Regions from separate parts of the Stenotrophomonas sp. ATs4 genome, predicted to be linked through region 1. Evidence: predicted binding sites of a transcription regulator. Region 1 holds the regulator's gene; the other holds the start of a gene.

What was found. Region 1 encodes FliA, which starts transcription of late flagellar genes. Its sites were predicted from a motif close to TAAAGTTTNNCNNNCNNNGGCCGATAA; they were not measured.
Region 2: a site for FliA is predicted at 2,900-2,926, ahead of ABR323_RS11390 (methyl-accepting chemotaxis protein). Genes of this name have one in related genera too.

What each region holds. Positions count from the first base shown of each region.
Region 1 covers NZ_JBLYPK010000006.1:224,109-239,473, forward strand. The annotation lists gene ABR323_RS12745 (chemotaxis protein CheA) at 287-2,269, opposite strand; gene ABR323_RS12750 (response regulator) at 2,315-2,680, opposite strand; gene ABR323_RS12755 (STAS domain-containing protein) at 2,677-2,985, opposite strand; gene ABR323_RS12760 (chemotaxis protein CheW) at 3,272-4,378, opposite strand; gene ABR323_RS12765 (ParA family protein) at 4,375-5,157, opposite strand; gene motD (flagellar motor protein MotD) at 5,162-6,178, opposite strand; gene ABR323_RS12775 (flagellar motor protein) at 6,180-6,920, opposite strand; gene ABR323_RS12780 (chemotaxis protein CheA) at 7,041-8,867, opposite strand; gene ABR323_RS12785 (protein phosphatase CheZ) at 8,870-9,475, opposite strand; gene cheY (chemotaxis response regulator CheY) at 9,475-9,867, opposite strand; gene ABR323_RS12795 (RNA polymerase sigma factor FliA) at 9,925-10,668, opposite strand; gene ABR323_RS12800 (MinD/ParA family ATP-binding protein) at 10,665-11,552, opposite strand; gene flhF (flagellar biosynthesis protein FlhF) at 11,539-13,155, opposite strand; gene flhA (flagellar biosynthesis protein FlhA) at 13,301-15,361, opposite strand.
Region 2 covers NZ_JBLYPK010000005.1:296,813-312,177, reverse strand. The annotation lists gene ABR323_RS11395 (PepSY domain-containing protein) at 1-256, shown strand, start outside; gene ABR323_RS11390 (methyl-accepting chemotaxis protein) at 334-2,871, opposite strand; gene ABR323_RS11385 (arylamine N-acetyltransferase family protein) at 3,075-3,917, shown strand; gene ABR323_RS11380 (VOC family protein) at 4,013-4,384, opposite strand; gene ABR323_RS11375 (ABC transporter substrate-binding protein) at 4,466-5,182, shown strand; gene ABR323_RS11370 (LysR substrate-binding domain-containing protein) at 5,425-6,324, opposite strand; gene ABR323_RS11365 (hypothetical protein) at 6,423-6,602, shown strand; gene ABR323_RS11360 (alkaline phosphatase) at 6,599-8,146, opposite strand; gene ABR323_RS11355 (D-alanyl-D-alanine carboxypeptidase family protein) at 8,267-9,049, shown strand; gene ABR323_RS11350 (TetR/AcrR family transcriptional regulator) at 9,063-9,656, opposite strand; gene ABR323_RS11345 (NAD(P)H-dependent oxidoreductase) at 9,672-10,268, opposite strand; gene ABR323_RS11340 (hypothetical protein) at 10,394-10,927, shown strand; gene ABR323_RS11335 (isocitrate lyase/PEP mutase family protein) at 11,184-12,011, opposite strand; gene ABR323_RS11330 (DOPA 4,5-dioxygenase family protein) at 12,180-12,926, shown strand; gene aroQ (type II 3-dehydroquinate dehydratase) at 13,393-13,842, shown strand; gene ABR323_RS11320 (lysozyme inhibitor LprI family protein) at 13,842-14,264, shown strand; gene accB (acetyl-CoA carboxylase biotin carboxyl carrier protein) at 14,318-14,797, shown strand; gene accC (acetyl-CoA carboxylase biotin carboxylase subunit) at 14,808-15,365, shown strand, end outside.

The sequences.
Region 1 (15,365 bases):
CCGTCAAAGCGAAATAGCGGCGCGATTCGGGCGGACTTTATGGACCCGGATCACATTCGGATGCGTAGGGATGAGGGCGCGAAAGTCCAGCAGTAACGGGGCTTGCGCTCAGATGGCGTGGTTGCTGGCGTAACCATCGCGCCGACGCAGTTCACGTTATGCGTGACACGGCGATCGGGGTCAGATCCCTTTTCTGCGAGAAGGGATCTGACCCCTTGGCAGAGCGCACGCAAACAAAAACCGCCGCCCCGAAGGGCGGCGGTTCAGAGCGCACATGCAGTAGGAATCAGGCGGCCTGCGGCATCCGCAGCGAGCGCACCAGGCCGCCGATGTCGACGATCAGTGCCACGCGGCCATCGCCGAGGATGGTGGCACCGGACACGCCACCGATGCGGCGGTAGTTGTTCTCGATGTTCTTCACCACCACCTGCTGCTGGCCGACCAGCTCGTCCACTTCCAGTGCGATCTTCTGGCCATCGCCTTCGACCACCACCACCAGCGATTCGCTGCCCGGAGCGCGGTTGCCGTAGCCGTAGTACTCGCTCAGCGACAGGATCGGCAGGTACTCACCGCGGACGCGCAGTACGCGGCCTTCGCCGGCCATGCTGCGGATGTCCTCGGGCTGAGGCTGCAACGCCTCCAGCACATAGGCCAGTGGCAGGATCAGGGTTTCGCCGGCCACCGCCACGGTCATGCCATCGAGAATGGCCAGGGTCAGCGGCAGGCGGATGAGCGTGCGGGTGCCAGTACCGAGGCCGCTTTCGATCTGCACTTCGCCGCCCAGCGCCTGGATGTTGCGGCGGACCACGTCCATGCCGACACCGCGACCGGACAGGTCAGTGACCGCATCGGCGGTGGAGAAGCCGGGCTGGAAGATCAGGTCCCAGACCTGCGAATCGGTCGGGTTGTCCGGCACGGCCAGGCCGCGTTCGTGGGCCTTGGCCAGGATCTTGGTGCGGTCCAGGCCACGGCCGTCGTCGCTGACTTCGATGACGATGTGCCCGCCCTGGTGAGAGGCGGCGAGCGTGATCGTGCCGGTCTCGTCCTTGCCCGCGCCGCGACGCACGTCCGGCATTTCCAGGCCGTGGTCGATCGAGTTGCGTACCAGGTGCACCAGCGGATCGGCGATCTTTTCGATAAGACCCTTGTCCAGTTCCGTGCCTTCGCCGATGGTACGCAGGCGCACCTGCTTGCCGAGACGGCCGGAGAGATCGCGGACCAGGCGCGGGAAGCGGCGGAACACCGCATCGACTGGCAGCATGCGCACCCCGATCACCGCTTCCTGCAGATCGCGGGTGTTGCGTTCAAGCTGGTCCAGGCCGGCAAACAGGCTCTCGGCGTGGACCGGGTCCAACGCGTGCGAGACCTGCTTGAGCATGGCCTGGGTGATGACCAGTTCGCCGACCAGATTGATCAGGGCATCGACCTTGTCGACGCTGACGCGGATGGAGGTTTCTGCTTCCTGGCCGCCACCGCTGGCAGGAGCGGCTGCGGCAGCAGGTGCAGCAACCGGCGTGGAAGGGGCGGGTGTGGCAGGTGCCTCGGTGGCCAGGCTCGGCGGCGCAGCCGGACGGATGTCCAGCTCGCAGTCGTCCAGCACCCAGGCGAAGGTGTCTTCGATTTTGCTGCGCGGCACCTTGCCGACCAGCCCCAGGTCCCACGCGAGGTGGGCCTCAAGCGGATCGAGCTGGTCGAAGCCGGGCAGGCGCTCCAGGCGCGCCGCCACCTGCAGCGAACCCAGGTGTTCCAGTTCGCGGATGATGCGCAGCGGATCGTTGCCGCTCATGAACAGCGACGGCGACGGGGTGAAGCCGATCTGCCACGCTTCCGGCGTGTCATCCACCTTGGTCGTAGCGGCGGCCGGGGCGCTCGCTGCGGCCTGACCGGAAAGAACAGCTTCCAGGCGCGCCTTCACCGCAACGACAGCGGCCGGGTCGGCAGCTTGACCGTGTTCGGCTTCGCGCAGCAGGGCGCGCAGCACGTCCACAGAGGACAACATCGCGTCGACTGCGTTGCCCTCCAGAGCACGCTTGCCGGCGCGCAGCTCATCCAGCAGCGTCTCCAGCACGTGGGTCAGGCCGGCGATCGCATCGAAGCCGAAGGTGCCGGCGCCACCCTTGATGGAATGGGCGGCGCGGAACACCGAGTTGATGATCTCCGCGTCCTGTTGCCCCGATTCCAGGGCCAGCAGGCCGGCCTCCATGGCGTCGAGGCCTTCGCGGCTCTCCTCGAAGAAGGTGGCGTGGAAGCGTTGCAGGTCCATGCTCATGGCAGTGGCGATCCGGAAGCGAAGAGGGGGAGCAGTGCGGGGCGATCAGCCCAGCACTTTCTGCACGGTAGCGACGAGCTGCTCGGGGTTGAACGGCTTGACCAGCCAGCCGGTAGCACCGGCGGCCTTGCCTTCGGACTTCTTGTCGGCAGCCGATTCGGTGGTCAGCATCAGCATCGGCGTGAATTTGTAGTCCGGCAGCTGGCGCAGTTCGCGGATCAGCGCGATGCCGTCCATGTTCGGCATGTTGACGTCGGTGACTACGGCATTGAAGCGCTGGCCCTTTGCGCGACCGAGCGCGACCGCGCCGTCTTCAGCTTCTTCGACGGCAAAACCGGCCGAGGTGAGGGCGAAGGAAACCATCTGGCGCATCGACGCCGAATCGTCCACCACCAAGATACGTGCGCTCATGCAGCGTTCTCCACAGATTTCAGGTTGTCATGGGTTACGTCCAGGCCCAGGGCCTGGGTGACGCCCAACAGGCGTGCAGCGTCACGGAAGGTTGCAGTGCAACCGTGGAAGCCGGTGCCCAGGCCTGCCTCGCGGCGGGCCTGCACGAAGGCGCACAGCACCTGCATGCTCGCGGTATGGATGCGACCGACCTGGCTTGCATCCAGGGTCAGTTCGCCTGCTTCCACCACAAGTGGCGAAAGGCGGTTCTTGAGCTCGGTGCTGCTCTCGATGCCGAGATCCTCACCCAGTTCGACAGTGCTCATCGTTGCTCCGGACAAACGGTTCCGTGATCCATAACGGCAAGATCCACGGCTTCTTTAGGGGAATCGACGCGGCCCGTCGATGCGGTCGCTGTTGAAAAGGGGACGGAGGGGATTAAGTCGCAATCGACCTGGCTCTACTGCAGCCCCCCTCGGCAACGGCGACCCCGCAGTGGGGGCGTAAGGTGTTGATCCAACGGATCAACTCCTTGCGTCCCCGACAGGCACCGCGTCGGCGCAAAGCGCTGAGCCAGTTGCGACTTAATCCCCTCCGTCCCCTTTTTTCCGCTCAGCTCAACAGCTGCGTGGCATCGAGCAGGATCATCGGCCGCTGGCTGACCCGGGCCACGCCACGGAACAGATCATTGGAAATCTGGCAGATGCGCGCCGTATCGGGTGGCTCGATCTGCGAATCGGTGAGGTTGGCGACATCTTCCACGGCCGATACACGCAGGCCGATGGTCTCGCCGTTCTCCTCCAGCACCACGATGCGGGTCTGCGCGTCTTCCTCGGCCGCAGTTGCGCCCAGGTGCAGGCCCAGGTCCATCACCGGCACCACCTGGCCGCGCAGGTTCATGATGCCGAGCATTGCCGGGGCAGTGCCGCGCAGTGGCAGCAACGGTACTGGCAGGACCACTTCCTGCACCTTCAGCAGTTCCAGCGCATAGGCCTGGGCGCCGCAACGCAGACGCAGCCAGCGCGAGGTGCGCTCGCCGGCGCGGCGGTTCTGCGGATGCGGGCTGCTGGCCGGACGGTGCGCCTGTGCCTGCAGTTCCTGCCAGGTGCCGGGCCGATTGCTGGCGGGTGCGTCCACGGCCACGCGCGGTGGCGGTGCGGCATCGGTGCGTGCTGCCGGTGCCGGCGCGGTGCGAGGTGCCGGGGGCGAGACCGGTGCTGCGACTACGGCGGGCGGTGGCGTGGCGACCTCCTCACCGACGGCTGCGGCCTCGAATGCGGCCTGCAGGCCGGGGCTGTCGGTGTGGGCGAGGCGATGGCTGTCGGCCGGATCGGTCTCGTAGATCACTTCATCCGGCAGATCGTCCCAGGTCGGCTCCGGGCCGGTCTTTGCAGCGGCCGGAGCCGGGGCAGGCGCGGTTTCGTGGATGACTTCGTCCGGCAGGTCGTCCCAGGTGGGCTCACGTGTGGGCGCAGGGCTGGCGGCCTCGAAGGCAGCTTCCAGTGCTGCGTCGTCCTCGGCCGGTGTGGCGGCGACGGTGTCGGTTTCGTAGATCACTTCGGCCGGGAGATCGTCCCATGTGGGCTCGCGCTCGGTGTCCGCTGCGCTCGCCGGGCATGGCCCGGCGCTACCCGGTGCGGGCAGGGTGACTGCGGCCGGAGCGATCGCCTCGCCCAGCAGTTCGTCCAGATAGTCGTCCAGTACCCCGGTACTGTTCATGCCGCCTGCTCCAGAGCGCGGGCATCCTCGCCGAGGATCCAGTTCAGGGCGCGCCGATAGGCGGCCAGGCCGCGACCCGGGTAGTCCTCGCCGGCGCTCGGCAGGGTCAGCCCAGCGGCGTTGCTGATGCGGGTGTCGATCGGAATCGCGTCTTCCCAGACGCGGGTGCCGTGACGGTCCTGCATGGTGCGCAGCGATTCGTTGCCGGCGCGGGTGCGGCGGTCGAACAAGGTCGGCAGGATCGAGATCGGCAGCGGGCGGCGGCGCGAGCGCTCGACCATCTCGCCGGTGCGGACCATGCCGTCCAGTCCATGCAGCGCCAGCGGTTCGGCCTGGGTCGGGATGATCAGCCGGTCGGCAGCGGCCAGCGCGTTGATCATCAGCAGGCCGAGGGTCGGTGCGCAGTCCAGCAGGATGTAATCGTGCTGGCCCTGGTGGCGGGCCAGTGCATTCTGCAGGGCCAGGCCCAGGCCGGGCTGGTTGGCGCTGCGGCGCTCCAGCGTCGCCAGTGCCGACTGCGCGCAGACGTAGTCCAGGCCGTGGATGTTGCTGGCGTGGCACAGGCTGGACAGGTCCGCTGGCGGCGCACCGAACAGTTCCAGCACGCCGGCCGGCGGCGGATCCACCGGCACGCCGAAGGCGCGGCTGAGCGAGGCGTGCGGATCAAGGTCGATCAGCAGCACGCGATGGCCCATTGCAGCCAGGCCGCGGCCGAGGGCGAGGGTGGTAGTGGTCTTGCCGACTCCGCCCTTCTGGTTGGCGACTGCCCAGATGCGCATCGGTTTACTCCTTCATTGCCGGGGGAACGGCGGCGCCGACGCGGCTGCCAGCCGGCACCGGTGGCAACTTCACCGGTGCGATGGGGGAGGTGGGGGCGGTAGCCGGCGTTGCAGCGGCTTGTTCGGTGCCGGTGCTGTTGGCAGCATCGGTTGCAGCGTTCAGGCGCTGGCCCAGCGGATCGACCGCATGGGTGGTGTCGGCCAGGATGATGACCATCACCCGCCGGTTGCGGTTGCGGCCCTGCGCGCTGTCGTTCTCTTCGCGCGGGCGGAACTGGCCGTAGCCGACCATCGCCAGCCGCGACGGCTGCACGCCCTGGTCGGCGAACAGATGGACCACGCTGGCCGCGCGGCCGGCCGACAATTCCCAGTTGGACGGGAAGGTGGCGGTGGCGATCGGCACGTTGTCGGTATGGCCTTCCACGCGCACGCTGTTGGGCACGTCGCGCAGTACGTCGGCCAGGCTGGCCAGGGTCTGCCGGGCGTGCACGTCCAGCGCGGCCGAGCCGGTGGGGAACAGGATGTCGCTGTTGATCTCCACTTCGATCCACAGCTCGGTACGGCGTACGCTGATCATGCCGCGATCGATCAAAGGGGCCAGCGCGGCGGTCAGGCGGTCAGCGATGCTGCTGAGCTGGCGTTCGGCGCGCGCGATCTGTTCCTGGTTGTGCACCGACACCGGCATGCGCATCTGCGAGGCCATCGATGGCAGCAGGGTGGGGTCGTGCGAGGGAGCCGGTGCGGAGGGTCCGACCTTGGTACCGGACTTGATCACCGATGGGCTGTCCCAGCCACCGCCCTGTACCTGCTTGTTGCCGACCTGCACCGGATTGATGGTGCGCGGCGCGCCACCGAAGGCATCGGTGAGCGCGTCGGCCATGATCCGGTACTTGCCCTCGTTCACCGAGGAGATCGCGTACATGACCACGAAGAAAGCGAGCAGCAGCGTCATCAGGTCGGCATAGGGGATCGCCCATGCTTCATGGTTGGCGTGTTCTTCGTGGTGCTTGCGGCGGGTCATGTCAGTGCAGGAAGCCGGAAAGGTTGGTTTCGATGTTGCGCGGGTTCTCGCCCTGGGCGATCGAGATCAGGCCTTCGATGACCATTTCGCGGTCGCGGGTATTGTGCGAGATCACACTCTTGAGCTTGGCGGCGATCGGCAGGAACAGCAGGTTGGCCGAGGCAATGCCGTAGATGGTTGCGGTGAACGCAGCGGCAATGCCGTGGCCGAGCTTGCTCGGATCGGCGAGGTTCTTCATCACCGCGATCAGGCCGAGCACGGCACCGATGATGCCGAGGGTAGGGGCGTAGATCCCCATCGCCTCGAAGACCTTGGCGCCGGCGTGGTCCTGATGCTCCTGGCTGCCCAGTTCGATCTCCAGCATGTGCCGGATCGATTCGGGCTCGACACCGTCGACCAGCAGCTGCAGGCCCTTGCGCAGGAACGGGTCCTGCTGTGCCTCCACCTGTGCTTCCAGGCCCAGCAGGCCCTGGCGGCGGGCGATGTTGCTCCACTCGACAATCTGCTGGATCAGTTCGCGGCGGTCGCTGTGCGGCGGCCGCACGACCCAGCGCACGATCTTGAACGCATGCTTGAACACCGCTGGCGAGGTGTGCAGCAGGATGGCGGCGACGGTTCCGACGATGACGATCACAAACGCGGCAGGCGACCACAGTGACGCCAGGCCGGCGCCCTTGAGGATGCTGCCGCCGACCAGTGAGGCCAGGGCGAGAAAGAGTCCAATGAGGCTGAGTCTATCCATGGGTCCGGTATCGGCTTGTGTGAATGGGACTTGAGACACCGGGGAATCGTGTACAGACGGTGGTCACAGTTTCCGGGCCGCCGGGCATGGCCCGGCGCTACCGTCAGTGGTGGGCGGGCGTCATCGCAACCCGTCCACGTCCAGGATCAGGGCCATGCGACCATCACCGATCAGGGTTGCACCTGCGTAACCGGCCAGACCCCGCAATGCCTTGGGCAATGGCTTGATGACCACTTCCTCGCGCCCGCGCACCTGGTCCACGACCAGGCCGAAACGGGCTTCACCGGCCTGCAGCACAACGATGGTCAGCAGGGGCGAGGCGGCCGGCGTCACATCCAGCCACTGGCGAAGATCGACCAGCGGCAGGGTGTGCGAGCGGCGATCGAGCACGGCACGGCCATCGAACCAGCCCAGCGAGGTGCGCGGCGCATGCAGCACTTCCATCACACGCGCCAGCGGCAGCGCGTAGACGTCTTCGCCGGCCTGCACCAGCAGGGTCGGCAGGATCGCCAGGGTCAGCGGTACGCGGATCAGGAAGCGGCTGCCGCGGCCCAGTTCCGACTGGATCTGGATCTGGCCGCTCAGTTCGCGGATGCGCGACTGCACCACGTCCATGCCCACGCCACGGCCGGAGATGTCGGTGACCTGCTGCTTGGTCGAGAACCCGGGCAGGAACACCAGATGCAGGCATTCCTCGCTGCTGAGGCGTGCAGCGGCTTCTGGATCGATCAGGCCCTTCTCGCGTGCCTTCGCTCGCAGCTTCTCCGGGTCGATGCCGGCGCCGTCGTCCTGCACCTCGATGCTGACGTAGTCGCCTTCCTGCTGTGCCGACAGGCGTACGTGGCCCATTCGCGGCTTGCCCTGCGCTTCACGCAGCTCGGGCATCTCCACGCCATGGTCGATGGCGTTGCGAACCAGGTGCACCAGCGGGTCGGCAAGGGCTTCGACCAGGTTGCGGTCGAGCTCGGTCTCTGCGCCGATCAGCTCCAGGTCCACTTCCTTCTTCAACGAGCGGGCGACATCACGCGCGACCTTGGGGAAGCGCGAGAACACCTTGCCCACCGGTTGCATGCGGGTGCGCATCACCGCCGACTGCAGGCGTGCGGTGGCGATGTCCAGGGTCGAGACCGCGCGGTCCAGCTCTTCGTCGCGCAGGCGCGCACGCAGGGTCTTCAACCGATTGCGTGACAGCACCAGTTCGCCGATCAGGTTGACGATCGCGTCCAGGCGCTTGGTGTCCACGCGCACGGTGTGCTCGGCTTCGGCCAGCGGTTTGGCCGCCGGCTTTGCTGCCGGAGCAGGTGCGGGTGGGCGCGGTGCGGGCGGTTGTGCCGCGGGCACGGCGGCGACCGGTTGGGTGCCGGGTGCGGCGCCGCCATGCAGCTGGTCGAGCAGCGCTTCGAATTCGTCTTCGCTGATCAGTCCGTCGTCGGCCTTCTTCGCTGCAGCAACCGCGGTCGGAGCGTTGCCGCCATGCAGCTGGTCGAGCAGGGCCTCGAACTCATCGTCGGTGATCAGGTCGCTGCCAGCGGCGGCGGGCGCAGCGGCGACCGACGGGGTGGCGGCACCACCGTGCACATCGAACTGCGCGATCAGTTCCGGCGGCGCGTAGCCCGGTTCAGTGCCCGAGGACACGGCATCCAGCATCGACTGCAGGTAATCCAGAGATTGCTGGGCCGCATCGAAATGATGGGCCTGCAACACGGCCTGGCCGGCACGCGCAGCGCCGAGGGCTTCTTCGGCGGCATGACACAGCTCGACCATCGCGGTGACGCCAAGGAAGCCGGCGCCGCCCTTGAGCGTGTGGTAGCCGCGGAACACCGCGTTGAGTTGTTCGGTGTCCTGCGGTGCCTGCTCCAGCGACACCAGCTGTTCGCCGAGGCGATCCAGGATTTCCTGTGCCTCGATGATGAAATCGGCAGTGATGTCGTCGGATACCGCGCTCATGCTTACAGCCCCAGGTCCGACAACAGGTCGTCGGCGTCGTTCTGCGAGACCGCGTGGCGGTCCAGTCCCTTCAATGCCGGCCCGGCCAGTTCCGGGTCGGTGCGATGCTGTTCCGGCGGCAGACCGAGTGCGCCGAAGCCTTCGTGCACGCGGCGGACGATGCCGACCACGCGACGGATGATCTGCCCGGTCAGGTCCTGGTAGCTCTGGGTCAGGGCGATCTCGGTCAGGTTGTGGCGGATGCGCTCCAGCTGCGCGTCCTGGCCCGGCTGCAGGCCTTCGGCACGCAGTTGTTCGGTCAGGCTGCGGCATTCCTCGGCCAGGTCCAGGGTGCGGTGGGTGGCCTGTTCGGTCATCGCCACCACGTGGTCCAGGCGCGCGCAGGCGTCGTCCAGCTCGCCGGCTTCGTCGGGCACGGTCGGCAGTTCACCCAGCGCCTGTCCCAGCTCGCGGGCCAGCCGCGAAAGGCCGCTCATCATCGGCTGCGTGCGCAGCGCGACCAGTCCGTCGATGCGCTGCCGCCACGCGGCCTCGTCTCCCGACTCGAGTGCGTCCAGGGCTTCCTGCAGGCGCAGGGCGAGGGCGCTCTTGTCGACCGTGGTATCCATCAGGCGCTGGCCGCCAGGCGTTCGAAGATCTTGCCGAGCTTCTCTTCCAGCGTCTGCGCCGTGAACGGCTTGATGATGTAGCCGTTCACGCCGCTCTGGGCGGCTTCGATGATCTGCTCGCGCTTGGCTTCGGCGGTGACCATCAGTACCGGCAGGGTCTTCAGCTTGGCATCGGCGCGGATCGCCTTGAGCAGTTCGATGCCGGTCATCACCGGCATGTTCCAGTCAGTGACCACGAAATCGAACGGCTGGCTCTGCAGCAGCGACAGCGCGGCATGCCCGTCCTCGGCTTCGGCGGTGTTGGTGAAGCCCAGATCGCCCAGCAGGTTCTTGACGATTCGACGCATGGTCGAGAAGTCGTCGACGATCAGGATGCGCATGTTCTTGTTCAAAGCAGAGTTCCTTTGTTGTTCAGTCCGGGTGGCCGGGGGCAGCCACCTCGGGCATGTTCATTCTTCGAGGCCTGCGTCGGCAGCCTCGAACAGCTTCAGCCGGCCACGCAGGCGCAGCACTGCCTGGCCGTGGATCTGGCAGACCCGCGATTCACTCACGCCAAGCACCGCGCCGATCTCCTTCAGGTTCAGCTCCTGCTCGTAGTAGAGCGACAGCACCAGCTGCTCACGCTCGGGCAGATGGCCGATGGCCTTGCCCAGCTCGCGGCCGAACTCGCCGCGTTCCAGCACCTGCTGCGGGGTCGGGCCACCCTGGGTGACGGTATCCAGCTCGCCCTGGTCTTCGATGCGCGACTCCAGGCTCAGCACCTGGCCGCGCGCGGCGTCTTCCATCAACCGCAGGTATTCGGGCAGTGGCATTTCCATCGCTGCAGCCACTTCGGTGGCGCTGGCAGCGCGGCCACTGCTCTGCTCCAGGCGGCGGATGGTGGCAGCGGCATCGCGGGCGCGGCGGTGTACCGAGCGCGGCACCCAGTCGCCACGGCGGATCTCGTCGATCATCGAGCCGCGAATGCGGATCGATGCATAGGTCTCGAACGAGGCGCCCTGGTCGGCGTCGTAGCTGCGCGAGGCTTCGATCAGGCCCATCATGCCGGCCTGGATCAGGTCATCGACCTCGACGCTGGCGGGCAGGCGTGCCGCCAGGTGGTGGGCGATGCGCCGCACCAGGTCCGAATGCTGGGCGATGACTTCGTTCGCCGCCGAGCGCTGCACTTCCCTGTACTGGGCTGCGCCTTTCATGCCGTCACCCCGCGTTGCTTGAGGATGCGTTCGAGGAAGAATTCGACGCCGCCACGCGGTTCGGTCGGCGCCTGCCAGCGGGCGGTACGGCGCGCGATCTCGGTGATCGCCAGGGCGGCCGGGCTGGACGGATAGGCCTTCACCACCGGCTGCTGGCGCTGCACCGACAGGCGCAGCCAGTCATCCTGCGGCACGCAGCCCAGGTAATTCAGCGACACATCGGCAAGGAACTTCTCGCAGACGCGGGTCAGCTTTTCGTACAGCACGCGGCCTTCGTTGGGGTCGCGCACCATGTTGGCCACCACCTGGATACGGTCCACGCCACGTTCGCGCGACAGCACCTTGATCAGTGCGTAGGCGTCGGTGATCGAGGCCGGCTCGTCACAGACCACCACCACGGTGTCCTGTGCGGCCTGGCAGAAGGTCAGTACGCCATCGTTGATGCCGGCGGCAGTGTCCACCACCATGATGTCCAGTTCGCGTTCCAGCTCGGAAAACACGTTGACCAGGCCGACGTGCTCGGCCGGGGCCAGCTCGGCCATGTGCCGGCGGCCGGACGCGGCCGGGACCACCAGCACGCCGTTCGGGCCTTCGACGATGACGTCGTCCAGCGAGCAGCGGCCGGCGACCAGGTCGGCCAGCGTGAAGGTGGGGTTCAGTCCCAGGATCACGTCGATGTTGGCCAGGCCGAGGTCGGCGTCCAGCAGCAGCGTGCGCTTGCCCATGCCGGCCAGCGCCACGGCCAGGTTGGCCGAAACGTTGGTCTTGCCCACGCCGCCCTTGCCGCCAGTGACCGCAATGGTGCGCACAGGGCCGAGCGGCTCGCTGCGGGTGGCCGACAGCGGGAAGGTCTTGGTCAGCTTGGCGTACTCACGCGACGGCATGGTTCAACTCCGGGTTGCAGGGCATATCGGCCGCGCGGCGCAAATCTTCAAGGCGAAGTACGAGATTGGCTGCACTGGCCCGGTGCAGGTCCTCCGGAACGTCCTGGCCATCGGTCACCCAGGTGATCGGCAGGGCGTGGTCCACGGCCACCGACAGGGCGTTGCCGAAGCGGCCGGTCTCGTCCAGCTTGCTCAGTACCAGGCCCTGCAGGTTGGCCGCGCCGAAGCGGCGGACCACCTCGTCCATGTCACCGAAGCTGGTATTGGCTGGCAGCACCAGCAGGGTGCGCACCTGGCGGGCGGCACGCAGCCACTGCAGCTGGGCAGCCAGTGCGCGGTCGCGCGGGCCCAGGCCGGCGGTGTCGATCAGCACCAGCTTGTAGTCCTTCAGGCGCTCCAGCAGCTGGTCCAGGTCGGTGCCGCTGTTGGCCTCGTGCACCGCAATGCCGAGCTGGCGGCCGTAGCCGTACAGCTGTTCACGCGCACCGATGCGGGTGGTGTCGGTGGTGACCAGGGCGACGTCACGCGGTGCGTGCTTTTCGGCGAAACGCGAGGCCAGCTTGGCGATGGTGGTGGTCTTGCCGGCGCCGGTCGGACCGACCAGCGCGATCACCCCGCCTTCCTCCAGCGGATCGACCGGAGCGATCGGCAGCTTGCGCGAAATGAGCCCCAGCATCAGGCCGCGGCCGCGGTGAGCGTCGGTCTCCAGCGGAATCTGCATGGCCACGTCGCGGGCCAGGCCGGCGTCGAAGCCGTACTCGTCCATCAGGTCCAGCGCGGTGGCGCGCACCGGGCAGCCACGCAGGCGCTCGTCGGTGAATCGGTTCATCTCGCGCTCGATCACGTGGCGCATGCCGGCCACTTCCTGGCGCAGCTGTCGGATCTCGGCATCGTCCTGGGCGACCACGGTCAGCACCGGCGCCGGTGCGAGGGCCGGTTCCGGGGCGGTGTCGGCGATTGCGCCCACCCGCGACGGTTCGTCGGCCAAGGCCTGCGGCTGCGCGTCGGCCACAACGTTGCCCGGCAGCGGTGGCGGCTGCACGGCGGTGGCCGGGTTCTGCGGGTGATCAGCGTGCGGCGGGTCGATCTGGAAGCGGGCGCGGTTGGCAGGCGCGATCGTGGTGGAAGCGGCGACAGCGTCTGCAAACGGGCCGAACGCCTGTTCCGCTCGCGCCGGTTCATTGACGGCGGCACGCGCCAGCGTTGCGGCGAAACCGGTGCTGCCGCGGGTCGGCACGATCTCGTCGGCGCTGTCCAGGGTGCGGCCAGTGGCGCCGACCGCAGCGCGGGCGAGGGCGGCCACGGCCGAGGTGGTCGCAGCCACCGGTTCCGGTGCCGGGGTGCTGCTGCGGCGGCGGGTGACGGCAGCGATCACCGCGTCGGCAGCGGTGCGCGGCTTCGGTGCCGGCGGCGGGGCAATGTCACGACGCGAGGCTTCCAGTGCACGCTGCACGGCGCTTTCATCGTAGTTGGCGGCGGCGACGATCTCGATGCCTTCCTCGATCCGGCGGTTGGACAGGATCACGGCGTCAGGACCATGTTCCTTGCGCACCAGGTTCATGGCCGAGCGCATGTCGGCGGCGACGAATCGTTTGATTTTCATGCTGTGGTCACGGGACGAAGACGGCGGGGTGGCGGTCGGAGAACTCGGGTGGTCGGTGGTCTGCACGGTGCGGGTTCCCCTTGGTATCTGTCTGTTGCGTTGGTTCGAAAGTGGTGTCTGTTTTCTGGCGCATTGGAGGGCGGCGTCAGCTGATCGTTCCGACCAGCTTCAGGCGCTTGTCCTCCGGCACCTCGCTGTAGGCCAGGACCGACAGCGACGGGACGCTGTGGCGGACCAGGCGGGCCAGCGCGGCGCGCACCGGCCCGGGCACGAGTACAACCGCGGGCTCGTTGCGGGCTTCCTGCTTGCTGACACATTCGGCCAGGCTCTGGTGCAGTCGCTCAGCGAGTCCGGGTTCCAGCGCGGCGCCGTTGCCCTGCGTGGACTCCTGCAAGACACGTTCCAATTGTGGGTTGAGCGTGAACACCGGCAGCTCCGCCGACATTCCGGCGATCTCCTGCACAATGAAGCGGCCCAGCGCGGTGCGCACGGCGGCAGTCAGCGCGGCCGGGTCCTGGCTGCTGGGCGCGTGTTCCACCAGTGCCTCGGCGATCTTGCGCAGCTGGCGGATCGGAATGCGTTCGACCAGCAGGTTCTGCAGCACGCGCACCACCGCCGACAGCGGCAAGGCCTTCGGCGTCAGATCTTCGACGAGCTTGGGGGCGCTCTTGGCCAGGTTGGCCAGCAGGTGCTGCACTTCTTCGTGGCCGAGCAGTTCCGGCGCGTGTTCGCGGATCAGGTGCGAGAGGTGGGTGGCAACCACGGTGGCCGGATCGACCACGGTGTAGCCGAGCGTCTCGGCCTGGGCACGCTGGTGCGGCTGGATCCAGGTCGCATCCAGGCCGAAGGCGGGATCCTTGCCGGCGATGCCTTCCAGCGCACCGAGCGCGCTGCCCGGGTCCAGCGCCAGCTCACGGTCCGGATGGATCTCGGCGGTGGCCACCGGCACGCCGTGCACCAGCACGCGATAGCCGTTGGCCGGCAGTTCCAGGTTGTCGCGGATGTGCACCGACGGGATCAGGAAGCCGACATCCTGGGTCAGCTTGCGGCGCACGCCTTTGATCCGCGCCATCAGTTCGCCGCCCTGGTTGCTGTCTACCAGCGGGATCAGCCGGTAGCCGACCTCCAGCCCCAGCGGATCGACCGGACGCAGCTCGTCCCAGCTCAGTTCCGCGGTCGGTGCCGGTGCGGCCGGGCGGCCCAGCGCATTGAGCGCGGCGGCGTCATTGCTGCCGGCTGCCGTATCGGTAGCCGCGGCCTTGCCCTTGCGGTACACCTTCCAGGCGATGAAGCCGAGGATGGCGGCCAGCGTCAGGAAAGCGACGTTGGGCATGCCCGGTACCAGGCCGACCACGCCGAGGATGCCGGCGGTGATGGCCAGCGCGCGGTACTGGCCGAATACCTGGCCGGTCATCGCCTGGGCCATGTCCTGCGAGCGCGAGGCGCGGGTGACCAGCATCGCCACGGCACTGGAGACCAGCAGGGCCGGCAGCTGCGCCACCAGGCCGTCACCGATGGACAGCAGGGTATAGGTTGCAGCGGCGTCGCCGAACGGCATGCCATGCTGCAGCACGCCCACGGCCAAGCCGCCCAGCATATTGATGAACAGGATCAGGATGCCGGCGATGGCGTCGCCACGGATGAACTTGCTGGCACCATCCATCGCGCCGTAGAAGTCGGCTTCCTCGCGGACTTCTTCGCGGCGCAGCTTGGCTTCTTCACGCGTCAGCAAACCGGCGTTGAGGTCAGCGTCGATCGCCATCTGCTTGCCGGGCATCGCATCGAGGATGAAGCGCGCGGTCACTTCCGAGACGCGGCCGGCACCCTTGGTGATGACCACGAAATTGATGATGGTCAGGATCGCAAACACCACGATGCCGACCGCGTAGTTGCCGCCGATCACGAATTCGCCGAAGGCGGCGATGACCTTGCCGGCTGCCTCGTGACCGTTCTGGCCGTTGAGCAGGATCACGCGGGTGGAGGCCACGTTCAGCGCCAGCCGCAGCATGGTGGTGACCAGCAGCACGATCGGGAAGATCGTGAAGTCCAGCGGGCGCTTCACATACACCACCGCCAGCAGCACCATCAGCGAGATGGCGATGTTGAAGGTGAACAGCGCATCGAGCACCGGCGCGGCCAGCGGCACCACGACCATGGCCAGCAGGGCCAGCACGATCAGCGGCGCGCCAAGGCCCTGACGGATCATTTCC
Region 2 (15,365 bases), on a different contig from region 1:
GTGGCAGGCCGATGGCCATCTTGCGCGGGTGGACCTGGCGTTCTCGCGCGACGGCGAAGGTGGTTATGTGCAGGCTCGACTGCATGCGGCCGCCGATGCGCTGCGTGACTGGATGCAGCGCGGTGCGGTGATCCACGTCTGTGGTTCGCTGCAGGGCATGGCCGAAGGCGTGGACCAGGTGCTGCGCGAGGCACTGGGCAATGACGCGGTGGAAACGTTGTTGGAGAACGGGCGCTACCGCCGCGACGTGTATTGAGCCACACGAGTACTGCCGGCCGCTGGCCGGCGTGATCATGGACGTGCCGGCCAGCGGCCGGCACTACCGGAGCAGGATCAGGCCGCGGCGCGCGCCTGTGGCATCGACTGCAGGCGGAACACACCCACTGCCTCCGCCAGCGCATGCACCTGCGCCTGCATCTGCGCTGTCGAGGCACCGGCCTCTTCCACCAGGCTGGCATTGCGCTGGGTACTGGCTTCCATCTGCACGATGGTCTGGTTCACCTGGGCGATGCCGGCATGCTGATCCTGCGATGCACCGCGGATCGCGGCCAGCAGATCCACCAGCTGCTGCACGCTGCCGACGATCTCGCCCATCGTGGTGCCGGCCTGTTCGGCCTGCTGGTTGCCCTGGCCGACGCGCGCCACTGAATCCTCGATCAGGCCCTTGATCTGCTTGGCCGCCTCCGCACTGCGTTGTGCCAGCAGGCGCACTTCCGCAGCCACCACGGCAAAGCTGCGACCTTGTTCGCCCGCGCGCGCGGCTTCCACCGCGGCATTCAGCGCGAGGATGTTGGTCTGGAAGGCGATGCCGTCGATCAGCTGGGTGATGTCGCCGATCCGTCGCGAGGCCTCGCTGATGCCATGCATGGTCGCGACCACCTGGCCAACGGCCTCGCCACCGCGCTGGGCCACTTCCGCCGCACCCTTGACCAGCACGTCGGCACGGCCTGCGGCATCGGCATTGCGGCCAACGGTGTCGGTCAGCTCATGCATCGACGCTGCGGTCTCTTCCAGGTTGGCCGCCTGCTGTTCGGTGCGCTGCGACAGATCATGGTGACCGGCAACGATCTCACCGACACCGGTATCGAGGCTGGACGTCGCCTGCTGGATGCGGGTGACGATACGGCCCAGTTGCGCGACAGTGGCGTTGGCATCGTCGCGCATGCGTGCGAACACACCCTGCAGGTCGCCCTCCATGCGCACGCTGAGATCGCCGCGGGCCAGCGCTGCCAGAAGCGCCTGCAGATCGCCGAGGTTGGTCTCGAAGGTGGTCAACAGGCGATTGATGCTGGTCGACAACGTACGCACGAAGCCCTGCTTTCCCTCCAGCGCGATGCGGCCATGCAGGTCGCCATGTGCGGCGGCGTCGACCAGTGCTGCCACTTCGGTTTCCAGCAGGGTTTCCAGCGCGCGGCTGCGCCACTCCACTGCCACGCCGAGAAAATGCCCTTCGTCGGTGATGGCATTGGCAATCAACTGGTAGCGGACGCCGCCATGGCCGATCTCGCGTTCCTCGCGCTGGCGCACGCCGGCCAGGCTGGCCAGTGCCGGATGTAGTCGCACCGCATCGCTGCCCATCAGGTCTTCAGCCCGCAGTTCCAGCTGCAGCAGCAGGGCCGGATTGGCATACGCCACCAGGCCTTCGGCATCGATCACCATCAGGCCGGTCTGCGCGCTGTCCAATGCCTGGCGCACCCGGGTGTTGCCACGCGCAACGGCGCGCTCGGTCTCGATGCGCGCGCGCAGGCGCTGCTGCATGTCGACCAGGCGCTGGGCCAGCTGGCCGATCTCATCATTGGCGTTGTAGACACGCAGGGTGGTTTCGAGGCGATCGTCGGCGATGTCGCTGGCGAAGCGCAGGGTGTCCTGGATCGGCTGGCGCACCGCACGCAGCACCAGCACCAGGCTGGTGATCAACACGCCGGCCACCAGCAGCAGGGTCAGTGCGAACAGTACGCTCATGGTGCGCGCGCCTGCCTGCTGGCGCGCCTGCGCCTTGGCCAGCGCCGCCACCTGCGCCTGCTGGAATGCGGCCAGCGCCGGCGCTACGCCCGCAGCGGTGTCCAGCAGCGACTGCGCTTCCACATCCAGGCCGACGCGGGCAGCGGTATACCCCAGCAATGCGGCCTGATACGCCTCCATCCCGATGCGCAGCGTGTCCTGCGCATCCGCGGGCAGCCCCGCCAGCGCGAGGTCGAACGGCAGCTTTTCCTCGCTGGCGCGGTCGGCGTGGGTGGAATCACCGTCGAGCAGCAGCAGCGCCTCCTGCCTCCGCATCTTCTGCAGGGACAACGCCAACGACGGCCGCTGCAGCGCATCCACCTGCGTCTGCAGTGTGTCGGCAGCCAGCTGCAGCTGCGCGGCGAGTCCGGCGTCACCACGGCCCATCTCATCGACACGTTCGAACAGGGCGGCCACACCCTGCGAGAACGCGTCGGCGGTTTCAGTCAGCGCCTGCAGGGCCTTGCGCCGGCCAGCATCCATCGGCATCGCGCGCAGCGCCTGCAGATCGGTCTGCAGCGCCTTCTGGGTGGCCAACAGCTGCGCGCGGTCGGCATCATCGAAACTGCGTGCATACTGGGTCTGCAGGCGGCGCGCTTCGGCCACCCGGGTGGTCAGGCTGGCAGCCAGATCGCTGCCGCGCTGGTAGCTGGCCTGACTGCGTGCAGCCTGCGCGTTGGCTTGGGCGGTCCAGGTGTAGACGGCGGCGATCGCCACCAGGCCCAGGCCGCAGATCCACAGTGTGGCCTTGAGCTTGTTGGCCACGCTGAGCCGATGCGGCTGCAACCACCGCAGCAGGCCGGGGGATGCCGAGCTCAACGCGGCAAGGCGCGTGCGCAGGGACCGGAAGTGGGGGACAACGGCCGACATGACAGACTCCAGGCGGAAGGACGCACCTGTATCGGCTGGATTCAGGACAACTTTAGCGTTTTCTTCGTCTGCGTCCCCCGGTCACTGGTGGACGCGGCCTTTGTACCGGGTGCAGGCGACGGGGGCATGACACGGCCACGGTGCTTGACCTCAACCCCGGTTGGGGGAGCACAGTGGACCTCCCTTCCCCGCCCGGTGCCTCCATGACCACGCTCGACGTTCCCCGCTACCTGCAGCGCCTGCAGCTGGATGCGCCGCCACCGCTGACCCTGGCCGGCCTGACCTTGCTGCAGCAGCGCCACAACGCACTGCTGCCGTTCGAGACCCTCAGCTGCCTGCTGCGAGATGCGGTGCCTATCGACCTGGACAGCGTGCAGCGCAAGCTGCTGGACCAGCGCCGTGGCGGGTACTGCTTCGAACTCAATGGCGGGTTGCTGGCGCTGCTGCAGGCATTGGGCTTCGACGCGCAGCCGTTGAGCGCGCGCGTGCTGCTGGCGGCACAGGACGGTGAACTGACGGCGCGTACCCACCTGCTGCTGCGCGTGCAGGTGGATGGCGATGATTGGCTGGTGGATGCCGGTTTCGGTAGCCTGACCCCGACCGTGCCGTTGCGCCTGCACGACCCGCTGCCGCAGGCCACGCCGCACGAACGCTTTCTGCTTCAGCGGCTGGGCGATGACGGTGATTTCGTGCTCTCGGCCGAATCCAACGATGGCTGGCGGGCAATGTATCGCTTCGACCTGCAGCCGCCGGCGCCGATCGACAACGTGGTGGGCAACTGGTACGTGTGCACTCATCCGGATTCGAGCTTTCCCGGACAACTGCGTGCGTCGCTGACTGGGCCGGACTGGCGCCGTACCATCGGCAGCGGCAACTACACCGAATACCGCCCCGGGCAGGCGCCGGACAAGCGCCCGCTGCATGATGTGGGTGATGTGCGCGACGTGCTGCAGCAGCGCTTCGGCATGCAGCTGCCGGACGACCCGCGGCTGGACCCGGCAATCAACGACTGGCTGCAGCGCTCACGCGCCGCGACCCACGTGTAGCGTCGAGCCCTGCTCGACTGACGCATTTGTAGAGTCGAGTCATGCTCGACTGACGCGTTCCCAGCGCCCCAAAAGCAGTCGAGCATGGCTCGACTCTACATGGACGCGCGCGCCTGCACCGCGATCCGGTTGCCTTCACTGTCACGGATCTCGGCCACGCGCCAGTCCCCCGCGTCGGCCGGGCCGAAGCGCAGCTCGGCTCCTGCTTGTAGTGCACGCTCCAGGCTAGCGTCCAGGTCATCGACCCCGACATAGATGCGCGCACCCTGCTCGGAAGGCAGATAGTCCGCACCCTGCACCAGCGCCATGCTCGCACCGGCGGCCTCATCGGCGAACGGCAGATAGGCCATCCGGCAGTCGTGCAGCACGATTGGTTCATCTGCCCTCACCTGCAACCACAGCTGGTAGAAGGTGATGGCACGGGCTAGATCACTGGCTGGGATCTCGACATGCAGGATCGGATTCATCCACACAGGATAACCGGACGCTGACACTGCCTGCGCAGCGACACTGGCATGCTGGGTCTCCCCTGCCCTGCGGAGCCCTGCATGCCTCTGTCCGATCATCGAAGTACGCTGGCACCGCCCGGTTTCCTGCGCGTGGCGATCAACCTGGGCAACCCGGTGCTGGCACAGGGCGATGCGCGCTCACCGCGCGGCCCCTCGCTGGAACTGGCTACCGCATTGGCGCAACGGATGGGCGTGCAGGCACGCTTCACCTGCCACGATGCCGCAGCCTCGGTGGTCGCCGCGGCAGGCGAAGACGGCTGGGATCTGGCCTTCCTGGCCATCGATCCGGCACGCGCCGACCGCATTGCCTTCAGTGCCCCGTACGTGGAAATCGAAGGCACCTATCTGGTGCGCGAGGACAGCCCTGCGCAGCAGGTGGCCGACCTCGACCGCGAGGGGCTGCGCATCGCGGTGGGCCGCGGTGCAGCCTACGATCTGTTTCTCAGCCGCGAACTGCGCCACGCCATGATCGAGCGGGCAGAGACCTCGGCGGCGGCCATCACCCTGTTCCACCAGCAGAATCTGGATGCCGCTGCCGGTGTACGCCAGCCGCTGGAAGCATGGGCGCAGACGCAACCCGGCCACCGCGTGCTGGCCGACCGTTTCACCGCGATCCAGCAGGCGGTGGCAGCGCCGGCCTCACGCCCGGCCGTCGCACTGCAGGCGTTGTTCGAGGCGGTGGAGGCGATCAAGGCAGGCGCGTTGCTGGAGGAAGCGTTTGCCCGTGCCGGGCAGGCAGTCACCCTGGTGCGGTGACTGTAGAGCAGAAGCAGTCGAGCATGGCTCGACGCTACAGATGCGGATGGGATGGGATGGGATGGGATGGGATGGGATGGGATGGGATGGGATGGGATGGGATGGGATGGGATGGGATGGGATGGGATGGGATGGGATGGGATGGGATGGGATGGGATGGATGGGATGGATGGGATGGATGGGATGGTCGAGCATGGCTCGACGCTACAGATGCGGATGCGGTGGTCGAGCATGGCTCGACGCTACAAATGCGCGTCTGCCATATGCCGCACGTGCTCGGCGGCCTGCGCATGCAGCCAGTCGCGGAAGGCGAGGAAGCCGCGATGCCGGGCCGAGCGCTGCGGGTACACCAGCCAATGCGGCCAGGCGGTTTTCAGGCGCTGGTTGGACAGTGCGACCAGCTGGCCGGAATCCAGCAGCAGCCGCGCCCGTGTTACCCGCCCCAACGCCACGCCCACGCCATCCAGGGCCGCGCGATGGTGCGCCTCCGAATCATCCAGCACTGCCACGAAGCGCGATGGAGGGCTCTGCCCGCTCAACGCGAACCACGCGCCCCACGCACCGTCCGGATCACCAAGAAGCGGCCACTGGTTCAGTGGCATGCGGCCAATGCCTCCCATGCGTTCGATCAGCGCCGGGCTGGCCATCGGCAGCAGCCATTCGTCGAACAACGGCTCTACCACCAGCCCCGGCCACTGTCCGCTGCCCAGCCGCAGCGCGGCATCGAACTGCCGCTGCCGCTCGAAATCGATCAAGCGCTCACTCGACTGCAGGTTGATCTCGATCTGCGGATGCGCAGCCACGAAGTGACCCAGCCGTGGCACCAGCCACGCAGACGCCATCGATGGCACCGCGCTGATCGTCAGCACGTGCTCGGCGCGTGCCGCATAGGGCTGGAAGGCTTCGTTGATCGCATCCAGATGCGGACCCACCTGGTCAAGCAGACGCTGGCCTTCCAGGGTAAGGGTGACGCCGCGCGGCTGGCGGATCAGCAGCGGCTGCCCGAGCCGTTCTTCCAGCTGGCGCATCTGATGGCTGAGCGCACTGACGGTCAGGTTCATCGACGCTGCCGCGCGCGACAGGTTGCCGAGCCGGGCGGCGGCCACGAAGCCTTGCAGGGCATGGAGCGGTGGGCGGGACATCAGGCTTGAATTCCTCTCAAGGCATGCTTGCGGAAATGTCGCTTTTTGCCCTTCCATGCTGCCCGTATCGTGCAATCCACTCAAGTGGAGGCACGCTCATGAACATCTTCGGCGGCTTGTTGTTCCTGCACGGCCACGTGGCCAGCGCCGAGCTGGCACGCCAGTTGGCCAGCCCGTCCCCGACGCCCAGCAGCACCCCCTGTAGTGCTGGCCGCTGGCCGACAACCTCGCCGACCGGGCAGCCTGCAGCTGCCGGCCAACGGCCGGCACGTTCCTAGCGCTGCAGCGCCTCCTGCACCGCCGCAGCCACGTCGGTGTTGTCGATGTAACTGCCGTCGTTCCAGCGCACATGCTGGCGGTAGCCCGCATCGACGCCACGCACGCGCTTGCCGAGCAGTTCCGCGCCCGCCCCCTTGGCCCACAGCGGCACCAGCGCGTTGGAATGGTTGCCGGTGGGACGGAAGCTGATCCCCGGCATGCGGCCACGGCCATTGTTGCGCACCGGCTCGAAGGCCACACGCTGTGCATCCGGGCCCATCGGCATGCTGTTGTCGTGGTCGGTGGTGACGATCAGCAGGTTGCGCTCCCAGCCACCATTGCGCTCGATCCATTCGACCACCGCCGTTACCGCGTCGTTGAACTCCACGGTTTCCTCGATCAGCCGCCCGAACTGCGGCTGGTCGCTGCACTGGCCGTAGTGCCATTCGGTGCCGCAGGCGCTGGTATGCGCAGCCCAATCGGTGGCGCCGCCTTCCACCATCAGGAACAGCCCCTTGGCCGAACGCTGCTGCAGGAACTGCAGCGCGCCGCGGGTCATGGTCGCCAGGTCGGGCACGCTGTCGATCTTCCTCACACCGGAAGGCGTGGATGCGTCCTTGCCCAGCACCTGCAGCTGGCGCGCCTGCTGCAGCGTAGTGGCCACGCGCGGCACGCCGATCAGCGGCCGATCAGCGGGCATCCGCCCCTGCGCCAATGCGGCGAACGCTTCCTTGCTGCGGATCAGGCGCCACGGTCCCGCCGGATTGCCGGCAATGGCCTTGCCCGCTTCCAGCTGCTGCCAATCCTGCTGCGAAACCCATTCCCACGGATTCGCGCAGCCCTCGGCCTTCCCCGCATCCGCATCACCGTCGCAGGCGCGACCATCAACGCTGTAGCCGGGCCCACCGGTGCCCATCACCAGGTCCATGTGGCCCTGCGCCAGCATCTGGTGCGCAATGGCGTGGTAACTGTTGCGCGATTCGTTCTGCGCGGCGAACGCGGCTGGCGTGGCGTGCGCGAACGGCACCGAGGTGACCACGCCGGTGGCCATTCCGAGGCGCTTGGCGCGCAGCGTGTTGAAGTTCACCGGCCGGCCATCGTTGTCGTAGTTGATGGCGTTGTTGTAGGTCTTGATGCCCGAGGACAGCGCCGTGCCCGCCGCCGCGCTGTCGGTGGCCACCGCTGCGAGGTACTGGTAGCTGGCAAACGGCAGGTCCGGCGCCGGCACCGCGGTGTCATCCCAAGCCTTGGCCGGGTCGTAGCCAAGGGTCTGCGCATTGTCGCGGGTCGGCTGGCTGGCGGCATTCAACGGGAAGGTAGTTACCGCCAGGCGCTGCGGAAAGTCCGCATACGGCGCACCTTCGCGGCCACCGTACTGCCAGTAGGCAGCGGCGTCCCAGGTACCCCAACCGGCGCCGTCGTTGATCATCACGATCACGTTGTGCGGGCGCGCTTCGGCGGAGGAAACAGCCTCGGCGCGCAGGTTGGGCTGGCAGCCGCCAAGTGCGGCCAGCGCGAGCAGCAGCGAAGAATGAAGCCAGCGGCGAGGAATACGTGCAGTCATCGGATGTCCCGTCGGGCCATCGGCGGCCCACAATGACGATACGTTATATCGTTGCAATATTGCAGCTTCGTGCAGCCACTGCACACTATCCTCCAGGGCCCCACTGTTATCGCCGCCTCCATGCCGTCTCCTGCCCCTGCGCGTGCACCGCTGTCCTCCATCACCCTTGATGCGACGACGCTCGAAGTGATCCACCAGCACCACGCGGACATCGCACGGCAACCGGCTTCGCTGACCAAACTGATGACCGCCTACGCGGCTTACGAATGTGTCGAGGAGCGCGGGCGCTCGTGGGACGACGAAGTTACCGTCGCCGCCGACGATGTGCATGTGGTGGCCGATGATGAGACGCGCATGGGCCTGGCGCCCGGCGAAACAGTCACCCTCGCGCGCCTGCTGGAAGGATTGATGATCGTCTCCGGCAATGACGCGGCGCTGGCGGTCGCGCGCCACCTGGACGGATCGCAGCCTGCGTTCCTGGAGCGCATGAACCGGCACGCACGCCAGCTCGGCCTGCGCAGCACCTGGTTCGCCAGCGTCTCCGGCATTACCACGCCGCACCATGCATCCAGCGCGCGCGACATGGCGGTGCTGGCCGCCTGCCTGCTGAACGATCATCCGCAGATCCTGGCGGTCACCGCGCAGCGCGCGTTCGCGCACGGCAGCTTCAGCCGCAACAACCAGAACGCCCTGCTTGGCGACGACGGCGTGGATGGCTTGAAGACCGGCTACACGCAGGCCGCAGGCTTCTGCCTGGCCGCGACAGCGTGCCGACCGGTGCCCGGTCGCAACCAGCCGGTGCGGCTGATCACCGTGGTACTGGGCTCTGACAGCCGCAGCGCGCGCGACGCACTGGTGCGCGATCAGCTGGCGGCAGGATTCGCCGCACTGGCCGGCGGCTGACCGCTCGCGCGGCTCAGCGACGCTTGACCGTCGCCACGATCAGCCGCTGCAGCTCGGCCTCGGCGTCGGTCTTGTCCAGCGCGCCTGCGGCCACCCCCTCGGACAGGGTTTCGGCCGCACCGAGAATCGCCCAGCGTCCCGCCAGCGGCACCGTACCGTCGCTGGCGAACGGGCCCAGCCAGACCTGGCAGCTGTCGATGAAATCCTGCTGGTAGCGCTGCCGTACCACGTGCAGCTCCGGCGCGCCCACCAAGGCCGCCAGGATGCCCTGCACCTCACGGCCCTGGCTGAGGATGCAATCGATATAGCCGGAGGCGATGGCCGCAGCACGATCGGCGAGCTGCGCTTTCGCGTGGCTGATGCGTTCGTGGAACACCACCGTCTGCCGACCGTCATAGTCGTCGTAGAGCGCGGCCAGCAGACCATTGCGGGTCACGAAGTGATCGTAGGCCACCGGCTTGGTCACACCCGCCGCCTCGGCCAGCCGTCCCAGCGTCAACGCGTCAGTGCCTTCTTCGCCAACCAGCGCCCAGGCCACATCCAGCAACTGGCGGGCGCGTTGCTCGCGGGTCAATCGGCGGCGCGTGGGAGCGGCGTTGGCAGGCATCGGCGGCACACGGCATCAGCTCATCGGAGTACCGATTTTACGACCGATCTCATCGGCCGACTGCAGATGCGCCCCGGCTGCGCCGGAATCAGCGTCCAGCAGCAGTTCCGATGACAGTACGCGCGCACCGCAGTAGTCGAAGATGCCCATGTCGATCTGGGTCTTCATCGCCGTGCCGTAGCCGCGTCGCTCGATCATCTCCGCGCCCGCGCCGCCAATGCCGACCAGATGCACGTGCAACCGATGCAGCTTCTTCTGGACCTTGCCGTCGGCACCGTCCTGGTAGGCCCAGCCCTGGGTGAACACGCGATCGATCCAACCTTTCAGCAGCGCAGGGAACGACCACCAGTACAGCGGGTACACCAGCACCAGCGTATCGGTTGCGTCCAGACGGGCCTGCTCGGCGGCCACGTCGGCCGGTTCGCCACTGGTACCGCGGAACAGCGCCTGGTCCTGCTGGTTGAAGCGCGGATCGAACCCTTCGGCCATCAGATCGGCAAAGTCTACGGTGTTGCCGCCATCGGCAGCGCGGATGCTCGCGCCGATACGCTGGGCGATGGCGTGTGTCAGCGAGCCGGGTTCGGGATGGGTGACGACAATGAGGCTGTGCATGCGGGATCTCCAGGAATCACTAACTACCAATAGTAAGTAGTGATTGAGCTGACACCAGCGCTACCGGCAGGACGCTGTATCCGCCTCGGTCGTATAGTGCGGCGGTTCCCCAGAGACACCCGAGAATGGATCGACGCCTGCTTCTGCCTCTGTTGGCCCTGCTGCTGTCAATGACGCTGCCACCCGCCTTCGCAGGTGAACTCAGCCCCGGCGATTCAAAGGCATTGCGCGAAGACGTGCAGGCGATGTTGGACGCGTTCGGCCGCGGCGATGCCGAGCTGATCATCGCGCGTACCCACCCCAGCCTGAAACGGCTGGCGGGCGGCGATGAGGCCTATGCACGGATGACCCGCGAGACTGTAAAGGAACTGCGCAAGGCCGGCGTCACCGTCATCAGCGACGACGCTGGCGTGCCCGGCCGCACTTATGCCGCCGACGATGAAGAGGTCAGCTTCGTGCCGCGTCAGTCGCTGTTGCGCGTGCGCGAATCGCCGATGCGCAGCACCTCGTTCATGGTTGCTGTGCGCCGCGTCGGCACAACCCAATGGCGTTTCATTGACGGTGCTGCGTTGCTGGACAACCCCGCGCTGCTGCGTCAACTGCTGCCGGCGCTGGAGCCTGGTGTGACGCTGCCCAAGGGCGGGATGGAAGCGCTGTAATCGCAGGCGCATCCATCCACGCATGGCGTGGATCTACTGCTGCCGGCGCTGGAGCCTGGCGTGACGCTGCCCAAGGGCGGGATGGAAGCGCTGTAATCGCAGGCGCATCCATCCACGCATGGCGTGGATCTACTGCTGCCGGCGCTGGAGCCTGGCGTGACGCTGCCCAAGGGCGGAATGGAAGCGCTGTAATCGCAGGCGCATCCATCCACGCATGGCGTGGATCTACTGCTGCCAGCCTGTACCCAGGTTTCCGTCAGCGGAACAACGCGTTCAACGCGGTGCCCGAGGCGGCCTGCTGCAGCCCATCGAAGCGGCCGTCCTGCACGATCGGCTGGGTGGCCTGCATCAAGCCGCCCCACGCCGCACGCGCCAGCGCACCGCCGAGGCTGACCCGGCGCACACCAAGCGCAGCGATGTCCTGCAGGCTCAGCGGTGTCGGTCCACCGACCAGCAGGTTCACCGGCTTCGAGCCTGCAGCGGCAACCACCGCGCTGATCTGCTCGCGCGTGCTGATGCCAGGTGCATACAGCACGTCTGCACCGGCCTCGGCATAGGCGCGCAGGCGCTGCAGGGTGTCCTGCAGATCAGGCACGCCAACGAAGAAGTTCTCGGCACGGCCGACCAGCAGCACGTCGCCGCCAGCGCGGTCGATGGCCGCGCGTGCCGCGCGCAGGCGCTGGACCGCCTCGTCGATCGGCCTCAACGGCGCGTCCACCACGCCGCTGGCGTCCTCGATCGACAGCGCGGCGACGCCTGTATCGATCGCCGCGGCTACGGCCGCTTCAACCGCCTGCGGTGTGGCACCGAAGCCATCACCGAAGTCGGCGTTCAACGGCAGCGGTGTGGCCCCTGCCATCAGCCGCAGATGTTCCAGCGTGGCCTGCAGGGAAACCGCGCCGTCCGGCCGCCCTTCGCTCCAGGCGCACCCGGCGCTGGTCGTGGCCAGTGCCTGGAAGCCCTGCCGCTGCAGGTAGCGGGCGCTGCCCACATCCCATGGGTTGGGCAGCACGAAACAACCGTGTGCATGCAGTTGGCGGAAGGTCGCGCGCTTGCGCCGGGCGTCGGCATCGAGCGAGGTCATGATGAGCTCCAGGGCGGCAGACCTGCACCCTAGCCCGGTCACCGGCCTTGCTCAATGCCAACGAAGGCGAAGGTGCATGAGGTGATGTCACCTGCTTATTGGACGCTGCCGAGGCAGGTGCCTGAGCGTGCTTGCCTGCCCTCGCTGCACGCTGCCTTGGAGCCCTTCATGCACCCGGACCCACAGTCTTCCCCCGCCGATGCCCTGTTCGATGCAGACGACGACGCCCAGTGGGCTGATCTGCTCTCACCCACGCGGCGACGGCTGATCGCCTCGGCCGGGCTGGCCGCCGGTGGCCTGGCCAGTGCCAGCGCGGCGGCCGCCCCGGCAACCGCGCGCACCGAAGCCGCGGCGAACACCACCGAGCCGGGCCGCCCGGGCTTCCGCGCCATTGTTCCGCCCGCCCCCCAGGGCCGCAGCCCCTGGGGCGAGGCCACGGTCAGTGAGCCGACTCCACGTCCAACCAGTGTGCGCCCCGGCGAGGCCACGCTGCCGGCCAGGCCACGTGCCTACACCGATATCAGGAGCTATCACGCGCATATCTACTTCGACGAGGACAGTTTCGAGAAGGCCGCGCTGCTGCGGCGCTGGGCCGCCGAGCGCTTCCCGGTGGAGCTGGGCAACTGGAACCTGGAGCCGCGCGGCCCGCACGTCACGCCCTCGTTCTACTTCGGCTTCAACAACGATCTACTGCCGGTGCTGGTGCCGTGGCTGCAGCTCAACAGCCTGGGCCTGACCATCCTGATCCACCCCAATACCGGCGATGGCCGCGCCGACCACCTCCATTACGCGCTGTGGGTGAACCGCGCACAGCCGGTGAACGCCTACAACTGGCCGGCGCCCAAGCCAGGGGAACGGGAGCCGCTGGAGGAGGTGTTCCCGAACGTGGTACCGACAGTGCCGCTGGAGACGTGAGCGGGTGCGTGGTGGGGCGGTGGGTGGCGTGCAGCGCACCTTGGGCTGCCCCTCGGTGGGTGCGTAGCTTGCTGCGCACCGAACTTCCTTCATCCACGCATGGCGTGGATCTACCGACCGGCGGTCCTTCATCCACGCATGGCGTGGATCTACCGACCGGCGGTCCTTCATCCACGCATGGCGTGGATCTACTGATCGGCGGTCCTTCATCCACGCATGGCGTGGATCTACCGCATCACGGCCCATTTCGACATCAGCCATGGCCCAGCCTGCCGTCATCGTCGGCCTACGTGCAAGCATCCCCTGCCAGCACGGCGTTCAGCGCGCCTTGATCTGGTGCTCGCCGTACGGCCGCAAGCCCTTCGGCAGATTTCAAACGATTGATTGAAACACGCCAAACTTCGCCGAACTGGACAGCATCCGCCGGTTCCGCCAGACTGCCGCCCTTTCCCGTCTTCCGGATCCCATGGCGAAGCTGCTGGTCCTGCACGGCCCCAACCTCAACCTGCTCGGCACCCGCGAGCCGGAGGTCTACGGCCACACCACGCTGGCCGACATCGACCAGGCGCTGGCCGTCCAGGCGTCGGCCGCCGGGCACGCGGTGGAAAGCCTGCAGTCCAATGCCGAGCATGTGCTGGTGGACCGCGTACAGGCTGCGCGCGATGACGGAACCGCCTTCATCCTGATCAATCCTGCCGCCTTCACCCACACCTCGGTGGCCCTGCGCGATGCGCTGGCAGCGGTGGCAGTGCCGTTCATCGAGATCCACCTGTCCAACCCGCATACCCGCGAACCGTTCCGCCAGCACAGCTATTTCAGCGACAAAGCGGTGGGCGTGGTCTGTGGCTTCGGTGCCGACAGCTATCGCTATGCGATGGATGCGGCGCTGGCACGGGTACAGGCGGCCGGCGCGTGATGATGCTGCCGCGCGTGTTTGCCGGCGTCGTGCTGTGGGCTGGCCTCTGCGGCGCGGCCATCGCCTTCGACCGCAAGGACGAAGGCATCGACTGTGCGCATCCAACCACCACGATGGAGAGCGACCTGTGCGCCTCGGACGTGGCCGCCGCTGCCGACACTGAACTCAATGCCACCTATGCCCTGGCGCGCCAGCAACTGCGTACGCCGGCCAACGGTGGCAGCTGCAGCTACTGCGGCGAGGCCGAACAGCAGCTGGTACTGGCCCAGCGCGCCTGGATCCAGCTGCGCGACCACGACTGCAATGCCGTCTATGCACTCAATTCCGATGGTACAGCGCGCAACGGCGCACAGATGCGCTGCCTGACCACCCTCGCGCGCGACCGTACGCGGCAGCTGCGCGAGTTCTACGAACTGCTTTGACCCGAGCGCGATGCGCTTCCCACCACACTGACATCAAGAGCAAAGAGGCCACCATGGATCTCCGCAAAATCAAGAAGCTGATCGACCTGCTGGAAGAGTCGAACCTGGCCGAAATCGAAATCAAGGAAGGTGAAGAGTCGGTGCGCCTGTCGCGTGCCCCGGTGGTCGGCTATGCCGCACCGATGCCGGCACCGATGTATGCCGCTCCGGCCGCCCCGGCACCGCAGGCGATGCCGATGCAGTCGCCGACCGAAGCCTCCACTGGCGGCACCGCCAAGCCGGGCCCCGTGCTGCCGGAAGGCCACGTGCTGCGCTCGCCGATGGTCGGCACCTTCTACGCCTCGGCCGCCCCGGACAAGCCGGCCTTCGTCAGCGTTGGCCAGCAGGTCAAGGAAGGCGAGACCCTGGCCATCATCGAAGCGATGAAGATGTTCAACCCGATCGAGGCCGACAAGTCCGGCACCATCGTCGCCATCCTCGGCGAGAACGGCCAGCCGGTGGAGTTCGACCAGCCGCTGTTCGTGATCGGCTGAGGGGCACGCCATGCTCGACAAAGTCGTCATTGCCAACCGAGGGGAAATCGCGCTGCGCATCCTGCGCGCGTGCCACACCCTGGGCATCCGCACGGTGGCCGTGCATTCCACGGTCGACCGCAACCTCAAGCATGTGGCCATGGCCGATGAGTCCGTCTGCATCGGTCCGGCACCGTCGCCGCAGAGCTACCTCAACATCCCGGCGCTGATCGCGGCCGCTGAAGTCACTGACGCCCAGGCCATCCACCCGGGCTACGGCTTCCTGTCGGAGAACGCCGACTTCGCCGAGCGCGTGGAAGAGTCCGGCTTCATCTTCATCGGCCCCAAGGCCGACACCATCCGCATGATGGGCGACAAGGTCGAAGCCATCCGCGCGATGAAGTCCGCCGGCGTGCCGTGCGTACCCGGTTCGGGCGGCCCGCTGGGTGATGACATCGTCGCAAACACCAAGATCGCCCGTGAGATCGGCTACCCGGTCATCATCAAGGCGGCAGGTGGTGGCGGTGGCCGCGGCATGCGCGTGGTGCACGCCGAAGCTTCGCTGAAGACCTCGATCGAAACCACCAAG